2 regions of the Pseudomonas sp. DC1.2 genome follow, and region 2 is predicted to be linked to the other one. Evidence: predicted binding sites of a transcription regulator. Region 2 holds the regulator's gene; the other holds the start of a gene.
What was found. The regulator sigma-54, encoded in region 2, starts transcription at its own class of promoters, with help from an activator protein. The targets are predictions, from matches to a motif close to ANTGGCATNNANNTTGCTNT.

Region 1: flhA (flagellar biosynthesis protein FlhA) is a predicted target of sigma-54. The motif match lies at 2,463-2,482, and genes of this name have one in related genera.

The regions. Positions count from the first base shown of each region.
Region 1 is NZ_CP133782.1:1,725,520-1,733,209, forward strand. Features, by position in the region: gene fliQ (flagellar biosynthesis protein FliQ) at 1-43, shown strand, start outside; gene fliR (flagellar biosynthetic protein FliR) at 47-829, shown strand; gene flhB (flagellar biosynthesis protein FlhB) at 832-1,971, shown strand; gene flhA (flagellar biosynthesis protein FlhA) at 2,502-4,631, shown strand; gene flhF (flagellar biosynthesis protein FlhF) at 4,643-5,977, shown strand; gene fleN (flagellar synthesis regulator FleN) at 6,094-6,924, shown strand; gene fliA (RNA polymerase sigma factor FliA) at 6,921-7,661, shown strand.
Region 2 is NZ_CP133782.1:932,966-940,655, forward strand. Features, by position in the region: gene RHM68_RS04050 (hypothetical protein) at 1-203, shown strand, start outside; gene RHM68_RS04055 (superoxide dismutase) at 205-816, shown strand; gene RHM68_RS04065 (HPr family phosphocarrier protein) at 1,109-1,381, opposite strand; gene rapZ (RNase adapter RapZ) at 1,397-2,254, opposite strand; gene ptsN (PTS IIA-like nitrogen regulatory protein PtsN) at 2,257-2,721, opposite strand; gene hpf (ribosome hibernation-promoting factor, HPF/YfiA family) at 2,734-3,042, opposite strand; gene RHM68_RS04085 (RNA polymerase factor sigma-54) at 3,116-4,609, opposite strand; gene lptB (LPS export ABC transporter ATP-binding protein) at 4,873-5,598, opposite strand; gene lptA (lipopolysaccharide transport periplasmic protein LptA) at 5,598-6,131, opposite strand; gene lptC (LPS export ABC transporter periplasmic protein LptC) at 6,118-6,690, opposite strand; gene RHM68_RS04105 (HAD family hydrolase) at 6,699-7,223, opposite strand; gene RHM68_RS04110 (KpsF/GutQ family sugar-phosphate isomerase) at 7,223-7,690, opposite strand, start outside.

The DNA.
Region 1 (7,690 bases), 790 kb from region 2:
TATCCTCCAGTTGTACGGCAATATTCCTATGGTCATCGGCTAAGGCATGTCACTGCTTCAGTTGACCGACACCCAGATCAGTAGCTGGGTGGCTTCGTTCATGTTGCCGCTGTTTCGCGTCGGTACGTTGCTGATGCTCATGCCGATTTTCGGCACAACCCTGGTGCCCCGGCGTGTGCGGGCGTATATGGCGCTGGCGATTACGGTGGTCATTACGCCGGCCCTGCCGCCGATGCCCCCGGTCAATCCACTGGACCTCAGCGGGCTGCTACTAATCGGCGAGCAGATCATCATCGGCGCGGTGATGGGCTTCTCCTTGCAGCTGTTCTTCCAGGCGTTCGTGGTGGCGGGACAGATCGTTGCGATTCAGATGGGCATGGGCTTCGCCTCGATGGTCGACCCCACCAACGGGGTGTCGGTGGCCGTCATCGGGCAATTCTTCACCATGCTGGTGACGTTGTTGTTCCTGTCCATGAACGGCCATCTGGTGGTCTTCGAAGTCCTCACCGAAAGCTTTACCACGCTGCCGGTCGGCAGCGGGTTTATGGTTAATCATTTCTGGGAACTGGCTGGCAAGCTCGGCTGGGTGCTGGGCGCGTCGCTGGTGTTGGTGCTGCCCGCGATCACCGCGTTGCTGGTGGTCAACATTGCGTTTGGCGTGATGACCCGGGCGGCGCCGCAACTGAACATCTTCTCCATTGGCTTTCCACTGACCCTGGTGCTCGGGATGTTCATCTTGTGGGTCAGCCTCGGCGACATCCTCAACCAGTTTCAACCCATGGCCTCTGAGGCCTTGCAGTTTTTACGTGAACTGGCACAGGCGCGCTGAGCATGGCTGAGAGCGAAAGTGGTCAAGACAAAACAGAAGACGCCACCGACAAGAAGAAAAAAGACGCCCGTGACAAGGGTGAGGTGGCGCGCTCCAAGGAACTCAACACCCTGGCGATCATGCTCGTCGGTGCCAGCGCCCTGCTGATTTTCGGCGGGGCGTTGGCTCAGGACATGATGGAGTTGATGCGCCTGAACTTCTCGCTGCCCCGTGAGGTGATTCTGGATCAGCGCTACATGAGCACCTACCTGATGCATTCGGGGCAGATTGCCCTGTGGGCAATTCAGCCGATCATGATTTCTTTGGTGCTGGCGGCAATTATCGGTCCGATTTCCCTGGGCGGCTGGCTGTTCGCGGCAGACTCCATGGCGCCCAAGTTCAGCCGAATGAACCCGCTCAGCGGCCTTAAGCGGATGTTTTCCAGCAAGGCGCTGGTGGAACTGCTCAAGGCCTTGGCCAAATTCATCATCATCCTGTTCGTGGCGCTGGCGGTGTTGTCGTCAGACATCGACGACCTGCTGCGTATCGCCCATGAACCGCTGGATCAGGCGATTATTCACAGCCTGCAAGTGGTCGGCTGGAGCACCCTGTGGATGGCCTGCGGGCTCATCATCATCGCGGCGGTGGACGTGCCGGTGCAGTTGTGGGAAAGCCACAAAAAACTGCTGATGACCAAGCAGGAAGTGCGTGACGAGCACAAGGATCAGGAAGGGCGGCCCGAGGTCAAGCAGCGCATTCGTCAGCTTCAGCGCGAAATGTCCCAGCGCCGAATGATGGCTGCGATCCCGGATGCCGACGTGATCATCACCAACCCGACCCACTACGCGGTTGCGCTCAAGTACGACCCGGAGAAGGGCGGGGCGCCGATGCTGGTTGCCAAGGGCAGCGACTTCCTGGCGTTGAAAATTCGCGAAATCGCGGTGGCCAATAACGTCATGCTCCTCGAATCGCCGGCTCTGGCGCGTTCGATTTATTACTCCACCGAACTCGATCAGGAAATCCCCGGCGGGCTGTACCTGGCGGTGGCGCAGGTACTGGCCTACGTCTACCAGATCCGCCAACACCGCGCCGGCAAGGGCAAGCGCCCGGACCCGCTCAAGGGCGACTTGCCGATCCCGCCGGATTTGCGCCGCGATTCTTGAGGGTGGTCTCGGTAATGCTGGGCGATGGCCGCTTTTTTTTACGCTGTTGTCCCGGCGCCAACAACTCGAAACCTTTGGCATCATTGAAAGACTTCACCGCCTCTCTGGACATGATCAGTGCTCCGCTGCCCGGTTTTACCGGGCCTGGTACACCCCATCGAATACCCAAAAGCTCACGCTGGCTACTGTTAGAACTAACAGGCGCTGGGGCAGTTCGGCTGCGCGTCAATCCCGATAAGACAAACCCCGCCCGATTCACCGGCAGCTCACCGAGCATGATGATCTGCGGGATCGCCGGCGTCGTGTTGTGCTGTGTGCTTTTTCAGGCGTAGAGGTGTTGCGGCCTGGCTCTCAACGAGCAGCGATGCTTCGCGCGAATCAAAAAAATATCCAGCGTCAGACTGTCGGTCTGTTCGCCCTGGCGTGACTCTATTTCGGTGGTCGGCAAAAGTTGGAAGGCTTCTTGCACTAGTCGCTTTGCGTCTGCTTCAGGCGTCAAAAGTTTTGCTTTAAAGGAACGAGGAAAGCCGGTGGATCGCTCTCAGCTAATCAACAGTGCTCGCACAAACGTCGCCGACTTGAGTCGGGGCAATCTGGGTGTGCCGCTGCTGCTGCTGGTCATGCTGGCGATGATGATGTTGCCGGTGCCGCCGTTCCTGCTGGACGTGTTTTTCACGTTCAACATCGCCTTGTCGATTGTCGTGTTGCTGGTCTGCGTCTACGCCTTGCGGCCGCTGGATTTCGCGGTGTTCCCGACGATTCTGCTGGTGGCGACGCTCATGCGCCTGGCGCTGAACGTGGCCTCCACGCGGGTCGTAATGCTCCACGGTCAGGAAGGGCACGCCGCCGCCGGCAAGGTGATTCAGGCCTTCGGTGAGGTGGTGATCGGCGGTAACTACGTGGTGGGTATCGTGGTTTTCGCGATCTTGATGATCATCAACTTCGTCGTTGTGACCAAGGGCGCCGGGCGGATTTCCGAGGTGAGCGCGCGTTTCACCCTCGATGCGATGCCCGGCAAACAAATGGCGATTGACGCCGACCTTAACGCCGGCCTGATTGATCAGCCCCAGGCCAAGCTGCGCCGCATGGAAGTGGCTCAAGAGGCCGAGTTTTATGGCTCCATGGACGGTGCCAGCAAGTTCGTGCGTGGTGACGCCATCGCCGGCCTGCTGATTCTGTTCATCAACCTGATCGGCGGCATGGCGGTGGGTATCTTCCAGCACGGCATGAGCTTCGGCGACGCCGGCAGGGTTTACGCCTTGTTGACCATCGGTGACGGTTTGGTGGCGCAATTGCCATCACTGTTGTTATCCACAGCGGCGGCGATCATGGTGACCCGTGCTTCCGGTTCGGAAGACATGGGTAAACAGATCGGTCGTCAGATGTTCGCCTCACCCAAGGCGCTGGCGGTGGCGGCAGGCTTGATGGCGGTCATGGGCCTGGTGCCCGGCATGCCGCATTTCTCCTTTCTCAGCATGGCGGCGCTGGCAGCGGGCGGCGCGTACCTGTTCTGGAAGAAACAAAACGTGGTCAAGGTGCAGGCGCTGCAAGAGGTCAAGCGTCAGCAGGAACTGTTGCCATCGCCTGCCCGTGCTCAGGAAACCAAAGAGCTGGGCTGGGACGATGTAACGCCTATCGACATGATTGGCCTGGAAGTGGGTTATCGCCTGATTCCGCTGGTGGATCGCAACCAGGGTGGTCAGTTGCTCGCGCGGATCAAGGGAGTGCGTAAAAAGCTCTCCCAGGATTTGGGCTTTTTGATGCCGACTGTGCATATCCGTGACAACCTCGACCTGGCGCCAAGCGCCTATCGCTTGACCCTGATGGGCGTGATCCTGGCCGAAGCCGAGATTTACCCGGACCGTGAGTTGGCGATCAACCCAGGGCAGGTCTACGGCACGCTCAATGGCATTACCGCCAAAGATCCGGCTTTTGGTCTGGAGGCGGTCTGGATCGAAATCAGTCAGCGTGCCCAGGCGCAATCCCTGGGTTACACCGTGGTCGATGCCAGTACGGTAGTGGCAACCCACTTGAACCAAATTTTGTACAAACACTCTAGTGAGCTGATTGGCCACGAAGAAGTGCAGCAACTCATGCAATTGCTGGCCAAAAGCTCGCCAAAACTGGCCGAAGAGCTGGTGCCAGGCGTGGTGTCGCTGTCGCAGTTGCTCAAGGTATTGCAGGCGCTGCTGGCTGAACAGGTGCCGGTTCGTGACATACGCAGCATTGCAGAAGCCATCGCTAACAATGCCGCCAAGAGTCAAGATACTGCCGCTCTGGTGGCGGCTGTGCGCGTCGGCGTATCCCGCGCAATCGTCCAAAGCATTGTAGGGACTGAGGCGGAGCTACCAGTTATCACTCTGGAGCCAAGGTTGGAACAGATATTGCTCAATAGTCTGCAGAAGGCAGGACAAGGCTCGGAAGAGGGCGTTCTGCTGGAGCCAAGCATGGCAGAGAAGCTGCAGCGCTCGTTGATCGAAGCCGCGCAGCGTCAAGAGATGCAAGGTCAACCGGTGATTCTGCTGGTGGCCGGTCCGGTTCGCGCGATGCTTTCGCGATTCGGTCGGCTGGCAGTGCCGGGTTTGCACGTGTTGGCTTATCAGGAAATTCCTGACAACAAGCAAGTGACCATCGTTGCGACAGTAGGGCCCAACGGCTGAGGTAGTGGTTTATGCAAGTTAAGCGTTTTTTCGCCGCCGATATGCGTCAGGCCATGAAACTGGTTCGTGATGAGTTGGGGGCTGATGCCGCCATCATTGGTAATCGCCGGATCGCTGGCGGTGTCGAACTAACGGCTGCCCTGGATTACAAGCTGTCGGCGCTGGCGCCGCGTGTTCCGAACATTGAACTCGAAGATGAATTGCGCAAGACGCAGTCGCGGATCGTCACTGCCCAGGCCGAGCTGAGCCTGCGTGGCGAGGGCGAAACCGAAGGCGACCAGACCACCAATCGCCAACTGTTTGCCGGTCTGCCGTTGACCGCCGCTGAGCCGCTGGTCGAGCCGACTTACACTCAGCCGCGGCGCCCTGCGCCGGCCCCGGCCTACGCCGCTGGCGGTGTCGATCCGCGAGCATTTGACTCGATGCGTTTCGAACTCAATAGCTTGCGCGAGTTGATGGAAGTACAGCTTGGCTCCCTGGCCTGGAATCAACTGCAAGGCAGTCGCCCCGCCCAGGCTAATCTCTGGCGTCGCTTGCAACGCATAGGCCTGTCTGGCCCGCTGTCGCGCGATCTGCTGGCGATGATTTCTGACATTGAAGAACCCCGTCAGGCCTGGCGCATGTTGTTGGCGCACCTGGCGCGGATGATCGCCACCCCCGAAGTCGAACCTCTGGAAGAGGGTGGCGTGATTGCGATGGTCGGCCCTGCGGGCATGGGCAAGACGACGACGCTGGCCAAACTGGCGGCCCGTTATGTACTCAAGTACGGCGCGCAGAGCATCGCGCTGGTGAGCATGGACAGCTACCGCATTGGCGCTCAGGAGCAACTCAAGACCCTGGGCCGGATTCTCAATGTGTCGGTGACCCACGTCGATCCGGGTCAGTCCCTGGCGCAGGCGCTGGATCCACTGTTGCGCAAACGCGTGGTGCTGATCGACACCGCCGGCCTCCAGGCCAGCGACCCGGCGCTGCGCATGCAACTTGAAAGCCTGGCCGGCCGTGGCATCAAATCGAAGAATTATCTAGTGCTGGCAACCACCAGCCAGAAGCAGGTCCTGGCGGCCGCTTATCACAGTTACAAGCGTTGCGGTCTGGCTGGGTGCATCCTGACTAAATTGGATGAAACGGCGAGTCTGGGCGAGGTGTTGAGCCTGGCCATCAGTCATGAATTGCCGGTGGCGTATCTCACCGACGGCCCGCGGATTCCGGATGATTTGCATCTGCCGCGTCGTCACCAGTTGGTCAGTCGCGCGGTGAGCGTGCAAATGCAGGAAGAGCCCAGCGAAGAAGCTATGGCTGATATGTTCGCTGATATCTACCACAGCCCGACCAAACAGGTCGGCTGAGGTATTCATCAACAGTTTTTGTACCTACATCGATGGCCTGCCATGCATTGTTCCGATGGTGAACGCGCAGCCAGTAATGTGGCCTCCGTCTAAGTAAGACAAGGTAAAGAAATAACATGGGCAGCATGCATCCCGTACAGGTGATCGCGGTGACCGGCGGCAAAGGTGGCGTCGGGAAGACTAACGTGTCAGTAAACTTGTCCCTGGCTCTAGCTGAGCTTGGCCGACGGGTCATGCTGCTGGACGCTGACTTGGGATTGGCCAACGTCGACGTTCTACTGGGTCTCACACCCAAACGGACGCTGGCCGACGTGATTGAAGGTCGCTGCGAGCTGCGCGACGTTTTGTTGCAGGGCCCTGGCGGTATTCGGATCGTTCCCGCGGCGTCCGGCACGCAGAGCATGGTGCATCTGACACCGGCCCAACACGCCGGCCTGATTCAGGCGTTCAGCGATATCGGTGACAACCTTGACGTCCTGGTGATCGACACGGCCGCAGGCATTGGTGACTCGGTCGTCAGTTTCGTGCGCGCTGCGCAAGAAGTGCTGCTGGTGGTCTGTGACGAGCCGACCTCGATCACGGATGCCTACGCCTTGATCAAACTGCTAAACCGCGATTACGGCATGAACCGCTTCCGGGTCCTGGCCAACATGGCACAGAGCCCGCAGGAAGGTCGCAACCTGTTCGCCAAGTTGACCAAGGTCACAGACCGTTTCCTTGACGTCGCCTTACAATACGTCGGCGCCGTGCCTTATGACGAAAGCGTGCGCAAAGCCGTGCAGAAGCAGCGCGCCGTCTACGAAGCCTTTCCGCGTTCCAAGTGCTCACTGGCGTTCAAAGCCATTGCACAAAAGGTCGACACTTGGCCGCTGCCCGCCAACCCGCGCGGCCACCTGGAGTTTTTTGTCGAGCGTCTCGTGCAACAAACCGCAGGGCCCGTCCTATGACATCAAGTGGCTACAACCTCTACAAGAAGTCTGCACGTGACTCACAATACGAGCTGATTGAGCGTTACGCGCCACTGGTCAAACGCATTGCTTACCATTTGCTGGCGCGTCTGCCGGCCAGTGTCCAGGTCGAAGACCTGATCCAGGCCGGTATGATCGGGCTACTGGAAGTCTCAACCAAATACGACGCCAGCAAAGGTGCCAGCTTTGAGACCTACGCGGGCATTCGAATCCGCGGCGCGATGCTTGATGAAGTCCGCAAGGGCGACTGGGCACCACGTTCCGTTCACCGCAATACGCGAATGGTGAGCGACGCAATTCGTTCTATTGAAGCTAAAACCGGCCGTGACGCTAAAGATCACGAGGTTGCGGCCGAACTCCAATTGAGTCTCGACGATTATTACGGGATTTTGAACGATACCTTGGGCAGTCGGCTCTTCAGTTTTGACGACCTGTTGCAGGACGGCGAACACGAAGGACTGCACGAGGATGGCGCCAGTGCTCATACGGAGCCGTCACGTGATCTGGAAGATGAACGGTTCCAGGCCGCGCTGGCGGACGCGATTGCCAATTTGCCGGAGCGTGAGCGGCTGGTGTTGGCGCTGTACTACGACGAAGAGCTGAACCTCAAGGAAATCGGTGAGGTCCTGGGGGTCAGCGAATCGCGGGTCAGCCAGTTACATAGCCAGTGCGCGGCCCGTTTGCGGGGGCGTTTGGGGGAGTGGCGAGCGCGCTGAAGGCAGTGTGGGGGACACTGCGAACGAGG
Region 2 (7,690 bases):
AACGCTTATTGCAGACCCTTCAGGACCTTCGGCTGGCGCCTGCCCTTCGCGAGGCCGCGTGGCGTCAGAGCAGTAAAACTTACATCGAGCTGTTGAACTTCATCAGCGAACACGGCGAATACCCGCGCACACACCGCCTGCTGTACAGGGAGACCGCGGCGCCTCGGGATCACGCTTCATCTCTTCAATACGGAGTTCATTGAAATGGCTTTTACCTTGCCTGCGTTGCCGTATGCCTATGACGCCCTAGAGCCGCATATCGATGCGCAGACCATGGAAATTCACTACACCAAGCATCACCAAACGTACATCAACAACCTCAACGCGGCCGTTGAAGGCACTGAGTTTGCCGCATGGTCAGTGGAAAAACTGTTGGTCAGTGTCCAACATTTGCCAGAAAAATTGCGCGTTGCCGTGATCAATCAGGGTGGGGGTCATGCGAACCATTCACTATTCTGGGCGGTCATGGCGCCCAATGCTGGCGGTCAGCCTGACGGCGCGCTGGCCAACGCTATCGATGAGCATCTGGGCGGCCTCGATAATTTCAAAAAGGCTTTCACCAACGCGGCGCTGACACGCTTCGGCAGCGGCTGGGCCTGGTTGAGTGTGACACCTCAAAAAAACCTGGTTGTGGAAAGCAGCGGTAACCAGGACAGCCCGTTGATGAATGGAAATACGCCCATCCTCGGCCTGGATGTTTGGGAGCACGCTTATTACTTGCGCTATCAGAACCGTCGTCCGGAATACATCAATGCGTTCTACAACGTGATCAATTGGCCCGAAGTTGCGGCGCGCTATTTGGCTGCGCTGATTTGAGTCATCCCCGCGACACTTCAAGGCTGACTATGAGCACTGAAATACGGAAGATCGGAGGCTGGCGAATGTTTCGTTATGCTTTCGGATCGCTGTTATGGCTGGCGGGTATGAGCGTGTTAGTGGCTCAAGGATTGGCGTGGCTGGATCTGTAACCAAGCCTGACGCGAGCCTTACAGGGCGTGGCAACTTGCACATTGGCCAAGGCACTGCCTGACGCCCGATTGCTTTTGCGCCTGGCAAATGGGTATGGCGAGGAGCTGCCTCTCGCCATAACAGTAATCAGGCTGAGGTGTTACTCGCCTTCGTCGAAGTAGTTGTTGATCAATGCCACCAAAGCGTCAAGCGCTTCCTGCTCCTGCTCGCCTTCGGTACTCAAGTGAATTTTGGTGCCCTTGCCCGCAGCGAGCATCATCATGGCCATGATGCTTTTACCGTCAACCATCGACTCCGGGGTGCGGCCCGCTCTGATCTGGCATGGGTACTGTCCTGCGACCCCAACGAATTTTGCTGATGCACGGGCATGCAGGCCCAGCTTGTTGATGATTTCAATTTCCAGAGCAGGCATCGCGGTGTGAATCCTTTAGCTGAGGTCGCGGTGGCGGACCTGGACGTTCTTCAGGGAATGTTGCAGGACCTGGCCGAGACGTTCGGTCAGATAGACAGAGCGGTGATGTCCGCCGGTGCAACCAATGGCGATGGTGACGTAAGCGCGGTTGCTCGCAGCAAAACGCGGCAGCCATTTCAGCAGGTAGGAGGAAATGTCCTGGAACATCTCTTCGACATCCGGTTGTGCAGCCAAGTAGTCGGCTACCGGTTGATCCAGTCCTGACTGATCCCGCAATTCTGGCTTCCAGTAAGGGTTTGGCAGGCAGCGCACATCGAACACTAAGTCGGCATCCACCGGCATCCCACGCTTGAATCCAAAAGACTCCACCAGGAAAGCGGTACCGGGTTCTGGCTGGTTAAGTAGGCGCAACTTGATGGTGTCGCGCAACTGGTACAGATTCAGGTTGGTGGTATTGATCTTGAGGTCGGCCAGGTCTGAGATGGGGCCCAGCAGTTGGGTTTCATCTTCAATCGCTTCTGCCAGCGAGCGATTGGCGCTGGTCAGCGGATGGCGACGACGGGTTTCCGAGAAGCGCTTGAGCAATGTTTCTTCGTCGGCGTCCAGATAAACAACATCGCACTGGATATGCCGGCTGCGGACTTCCTCGAGTAATTCGGGAAAGCGCGAAAGATGGCTGGGCAGGTTGCGTGCATCAATAGAAACAGCGACCAGCGGTTGCGCTAGCTCGGTATGAATCAATGCGCGTTCGGCCAACTCTGGTAACAGGCCTGCCGGCAGGTTGTCGATACAGTAGTAGCCGCTGTCCTCAAGGACATCGAGTGCGGTGCTTTTACCTGAGCCGGACCGGCCGCTGACAATGATCAAGCGCATGATTACTGACCGTTTTGCTCGTCCAGGACAACCTGATACAAGGCTTCGTTACTCGGGGCGCTACGCAGGCGATCACGAACTTCCTTGCGATCAAGCATGCTGGCGATCTGTCGAAGCAATTCAAGGTGCGCATCGGTGGCGGCTTGCGGTACCAGCAGTACAAACAGCAAATCAACCGGGGCGCCGTCAATAGCGTCGAAATCGATGGGAGCATCCAGGTGCATCAACGCACTGATGGGCGCTTCGCAGCCTTTGAGGCGGCAGTGGGGGATGGCGATACCGTTGCCAAAACCCGTGGAGCCGAGTTTTTCACGGGCAACCAAGCTCTCGAAGACATCCTGCATGGCCAGATCCGGCACTTCGCGGGCGATCAGGTTGGCAATTTGTTCGAGTACTTTCTTTTTACTGCCGCCCGGCACGTTCACAAGGGAACGGCCGGGGGTCAGGATGTTTTCAAGTCGGATCATGGGTAGGGAGTGTTAACGACCGGTTGCGCCCTGAAGCAGGCTTTGGGTCTTTTCCTTATGCTTTTTAAGTTGGCGATCCAGCTTGTCGGTCAGCAGGTCAATGGCCGCATACATGTCTGAATGCTCGGCATTGGCGACCACTTCTCCGCCGGGGATATGCAAGGTGGCTTCGATTTTCTGCTTCAGCTTCTCGACGTTCATCGTGACTTGCACATTGGTGATTTTGTCGAAATGCCCCTCAAGCCTTTTGAGTTTTTCGCCTATGTAGGCGCGCAGGGGCTCTGTCACTTCCAGCTGGTGTCCACTGATATTGACTTGCATACAGCTTCTCCTTCGTTGCCAGTGCATAAAGCGGCAGGTAGAAATACCTGCCACTGGAACGCTGTGCTGTGGCTTACATCAACCGCTTGCGTTCGCTCGAAGGCGCGATCCCTAGGGACTCACGGTACTTGGCGACGGTGCGGCGAGCCACCTGAATGCCTTGTGCCTCCAGTAAACCAGCGATCTTGCTGTCACTCAACGGCTTTTTCTGATTTTCCGCGGCAACCAGTTTTTTGATGATCGCGCGGATTGCCGTGGACGAGCATTCACCGCCTTCGGAGGTGCTGACGTGGCTGGAGAAAAAGTATTTCAACTCATATATGCCCCGTGGGGTATGCATGAATTTCTGCGTGGTTACCCGTGAAATCGTTGATTCGTGCATCCCCACCGCTTCGGCGATGTCATGCAGTACCAGCGGTTTCATGGCCTCGTCACCGTACTCCAGGAAGCCTCGCTGATGCTCGACGATCTGGGTGGCTACTTTCATCAGGGTTTCGTTGCGGCTCTGAAGGCTCTTGATGAACCAGCGGGCTTCTTGCAACTGATTACGCATGAACGTGTTATCGGCGCTGGTGTCCGCGCGACGCACGAAACCTGCGTACTGGGCGTTGACCCGCAGGCGTGGCACCGACTCCTGGTTCAGCTCTACCAGCCAGCGTTCGTTATCTTTACGCACGATGACGTCGGGCACCACGTATTCGGCTTCGCTGGACTCTATCTGTGAGCCTGGGCGTGGATTGAGGCTTTGGACCAGTTCGATGACCTGCCGCAGCTCATCTTCCTTGAGTTTCATGCGCCGCATGAGCTGGCTGTAGTCGCGGCTGCCGAGCAAATCTATGTAATCACTGACCAGGCGTTTGGCTTCAGCCAGCCAAGGCGTCTTGGCGGGCAGTTGGCGCAATTGCAGCAGCAGGCATTCGCCCAGGTTCCGGGCACCGATACCAGCAGGTTCGAATTGCTGGATGCGGTGCAGGACGGCTTCGATTTCGTCCAGTTCGATATCCAGTTCCGGGTCGAAGGCTTCGAGGATTTCATCGAGCGTTTCGTCCAGGTAGCCCTGATTGTTGATGCAGTCGATCAGGGTGACGGCGATCAAGCGATCAGTGTCGGACATCGGTGCAAGATTCAATTGCCACAGCAGGTGGCTTTGCAGGCTTTCACCGACCGATGTGCGGGTGGTGAAATCCCACTCGTCGTCATCGTTGCTCGGCAGGCTGCTGGCGCTAGTCTGGTAGACGTCATCCCAGGCCGTGTCGACAGGCAGTTCGTTGGGGATGCGTTCGTTCCAGTCGCCTTCCTCAAGGTTATCCACCGTTGGGGCGGATTCCTGGTAAGAGGGTTCCTGAACGTCGGCGTTGGGTTTCTGCTCGGCGCTGTCGGCCAACGGGTCGGTGTTATCGAAGTCGTCGCCTTCTTCCTGGCGTTCGAGCATCGGATTGGACTCCAAGGCCTCCTGGATTTCCTGTTGCAGGTCCAAGGTCGACAATTGGAGCAGGCGGATAGCCTGTTGCAGCTGCGGTGTCATCGTCAGCTGCTGGCCCATTCTCAAGACTAGCGATGGTTTCATGGCAGGGGCTTAACACCTTATTCGCCGGCGCACATGCGCCATCCACTACAGGGCGCCGGAGCGCCAAACATAAGCAAATTATATGCCTGAAACTGAAGTGTTTGCCTAGAGCGCTGTAACAATAAAACCCCTAAGGCTTCACTGATACGCTTTTCTGGCCATCGGCTGAACACCTTTGGAGCTTCGTGTTTGCCGGGAGCGCTGTAGCAATAAAAAAACTTTATTGGAACGCACGCTCAGGCCATTGCCGGGCACCTCAGTGCTTACAGGCGGAACTCATGGCCTAGATAAACTTCTTTTACCAGCTCGTTGGCCAGGATGGTTGCAGAATCGCCTTCGGCGATCAGTTGTCCATCGTTGACGATGTAGGCTGTTTCGCAGATATCCAATGTTTCACGGACGTTGTGGTCGGTGATCAAGACGCCGATGCCCTTTGCCTTGAGGTGATGGATGATTTGCTTGATGTCGCCCACGGAGATCGGGTCAACGCCGGCGAAAGGTTCGTCCAGCAGGATGAATTTCGGTGCCGTGGCCAGTGCTCTTGCGATTTCCACGCGACGGCGCTCACCACCGGAAAGGCTCATGCCGAGGTTGTCGCGAATGTGGTTGATATGGAATTCCTGGAGCAGGCTTTCCAACTCTTGGCGCCGCCCGGCTTTGTCGAGTTCTTTTCGTGTCTCAAGAATCGCCATGATGTTGTCGGCCACCGACAGTTTGCGGAAGATCGACGCTTCTTGCGGGAGATAGCCGATACCGGCCTTTGCACGGCCGTGCATCGGTTGGTGGCTCACGTCGAGGTCGTCGATCAGTACGCGGCCCTGATCGGCCTGTACCAAGCCGACGATCATGTAGAAGCAGGTGGTCTTGCCCGCGCCATTGGGGCCGAGCAGGCCGACGATCTGTCCGCTGTCGATGGACAGGCTGACGTCGCGCACGACTTGCCGGCCCTTATAGCTCTTGGCCAGATGTTGGGCTTTGAGAGTTGCCATTACTGGGCCTTCTGCTTCGGCGGGATCACCATGTCGATCCGTTGGCGTGGCGTGGTGATTGGCGAGCCATTGGCGCGGCCTGCGGTAGCCACCTGTTTCACCGTGTCATAGACGATTTTCTCGCCTTCGGTGGTACTGCCGTCGTCGCTGATGACTTTGGCTTGGTCGATCAGCACGATGCGGTTTTGCTGGGCATGGTACTGAACGGTCTTGCCGTAGCCTTTAACTGGCTGCGGCGAGTCGGGCTTCTGCTTCTGCTCGAAATACGCGAGGTTGCCCACGGAGGTCACGACGTCGATTTCGCCGGCCGGCGTGCGAGTGATGGTCACGGTGTTGCCGGTGACCTTCATCGAGCCTTGGGTGATGATCACGTCACCTTTATAGGTGGCGATCCCTTGCTTGTCATCGAGCTGAGCATCGTCAGCCTGGATGCGGATCGGTTGCTGGCTATCGTTCGGCAGAGCCCAGGCGCTCACGCTTCCCAGTGCTGCGCCCAGACTGAGCAAAATAGGGAGGGTTTTAACGAGCCTCATACTGTCCTCTTACTTTCGATAGCAGGTGTATCCTGCTTTCTTTCAAATACGCTTTCATTCCCGTGCCAAATGACACCCCGCCAGCGCCGTCGATTCTAACGGGTTGCTCGGTCTGCGCATATTGCTGCTGTGGGAACACTGTCATACGGGTGCTGGTAATAATGGTGTCGCGGTTCTTTTCATCGGTGCGTGCAATGCGTACTGAGTCGATCAGTTCCACTTGCGTGCCGCCCGGGTTGACCTCGCCGCGCAAACTTTGCACGTGCCACGGAAACTCGGTGCCACGGAACATGTTCAGGTCGGGGTTGGTCAGCAGCGTTACATCGCTCGCTTTCAAGTGTTCGACCTTGTCTGAGGTCAGGTCGTACTGCAATTTGCCATCTGGCAGGAACTGCATACTTTGTGCGTTGGTGGCGTAGTAGTCGATCTCGCCTTCATCGACCTTGGCCACTGGCTTGTCGAGGAAGCGTTCCGGGCTGATGTTCCAGTAGCCGACGGCCGCGAATATCGCAGCGATGCAGCCGAACATCAGGATGTTGCGAATCTTTTTGCTCAGCATAAATGGGCTCACAGGTACGCAGCGTTGGCTGCATCGAGGCGGCCTTGGGCGCGCAGGATCAATTCGCAGAATTCCCTGGCGGCGCCTTCGCCGCCTCGGGCCTGGGTAACGCCGTGGGCGTGTTCACGGACGAAACTGGCGGCGTTGGCCACGGCCATGCCCAGGCCCACGCGGCGAATCACCGGTAGGTCCGGCAGGTCGTCACCGAGGTAGGCAACCTGTTCATAGCTTAGGTTGAGTTGAGCAAGAAGCTCGTCCAGCACGACCAGTTTGTCTTCGCGGCCCTGGTACAGGTGTGGAATCCCCAGGTTCTTTGCACGCCGTTCGACCACCGGGGTCTTACGACCGCTGATGATAGCGGTCTGAACGCCGGCTGCCATCAACATCTTGATGCCTTGGCCATCAAGGGTGCTGAATGTCTTGAATTCGCTGCCGTCTTCCAGGAAGTACAGGCGGCCGTCAGTCAGCACGCCGTCGACGTCAAATACGGCCAGTTTGATCTGTTTGCCGCGTTGCAGCAGGTCGGTACTCATTACATCACTCCTGCGCGCAGCAAATCGTGCATGTTCAAGGCGCCAACCGGGCGATCCTCGCTGTCGACCACTACCAGTGCGTTGATTTTATGGTCTTCCATGATTTTCAGGGCTTCGGCGGCGAGCATTTCGGCGCGGGCGGTCTTGCCATGCGCGGTCATGACCTGGTCGATGGTGGCGCTGCGGATATCAATGCTGCGGTCCAGTGTGCGACGCAGGTCGCCGTCCGTGAAAATCCCGGCGAGCCTGCCGTCTGCTTCCAGGATAACGGTCATGCCCAAGCCTTTTCGGGTCATCTCCATCAGCGCGTCCTTTAGCAGCGTGCCACGTTGCACCTGTGGCAGTTCCTGGCCGGCGTGCATGACGTGTTCCACTTTCAGGAGCAGGCGTCGGCCAAGTGCGCCGCCAGGATGGGAAAAAGCGAAATCTTCGGCCGTAAAGCCGCGTGCCTCCAGCAGAGCAACAGC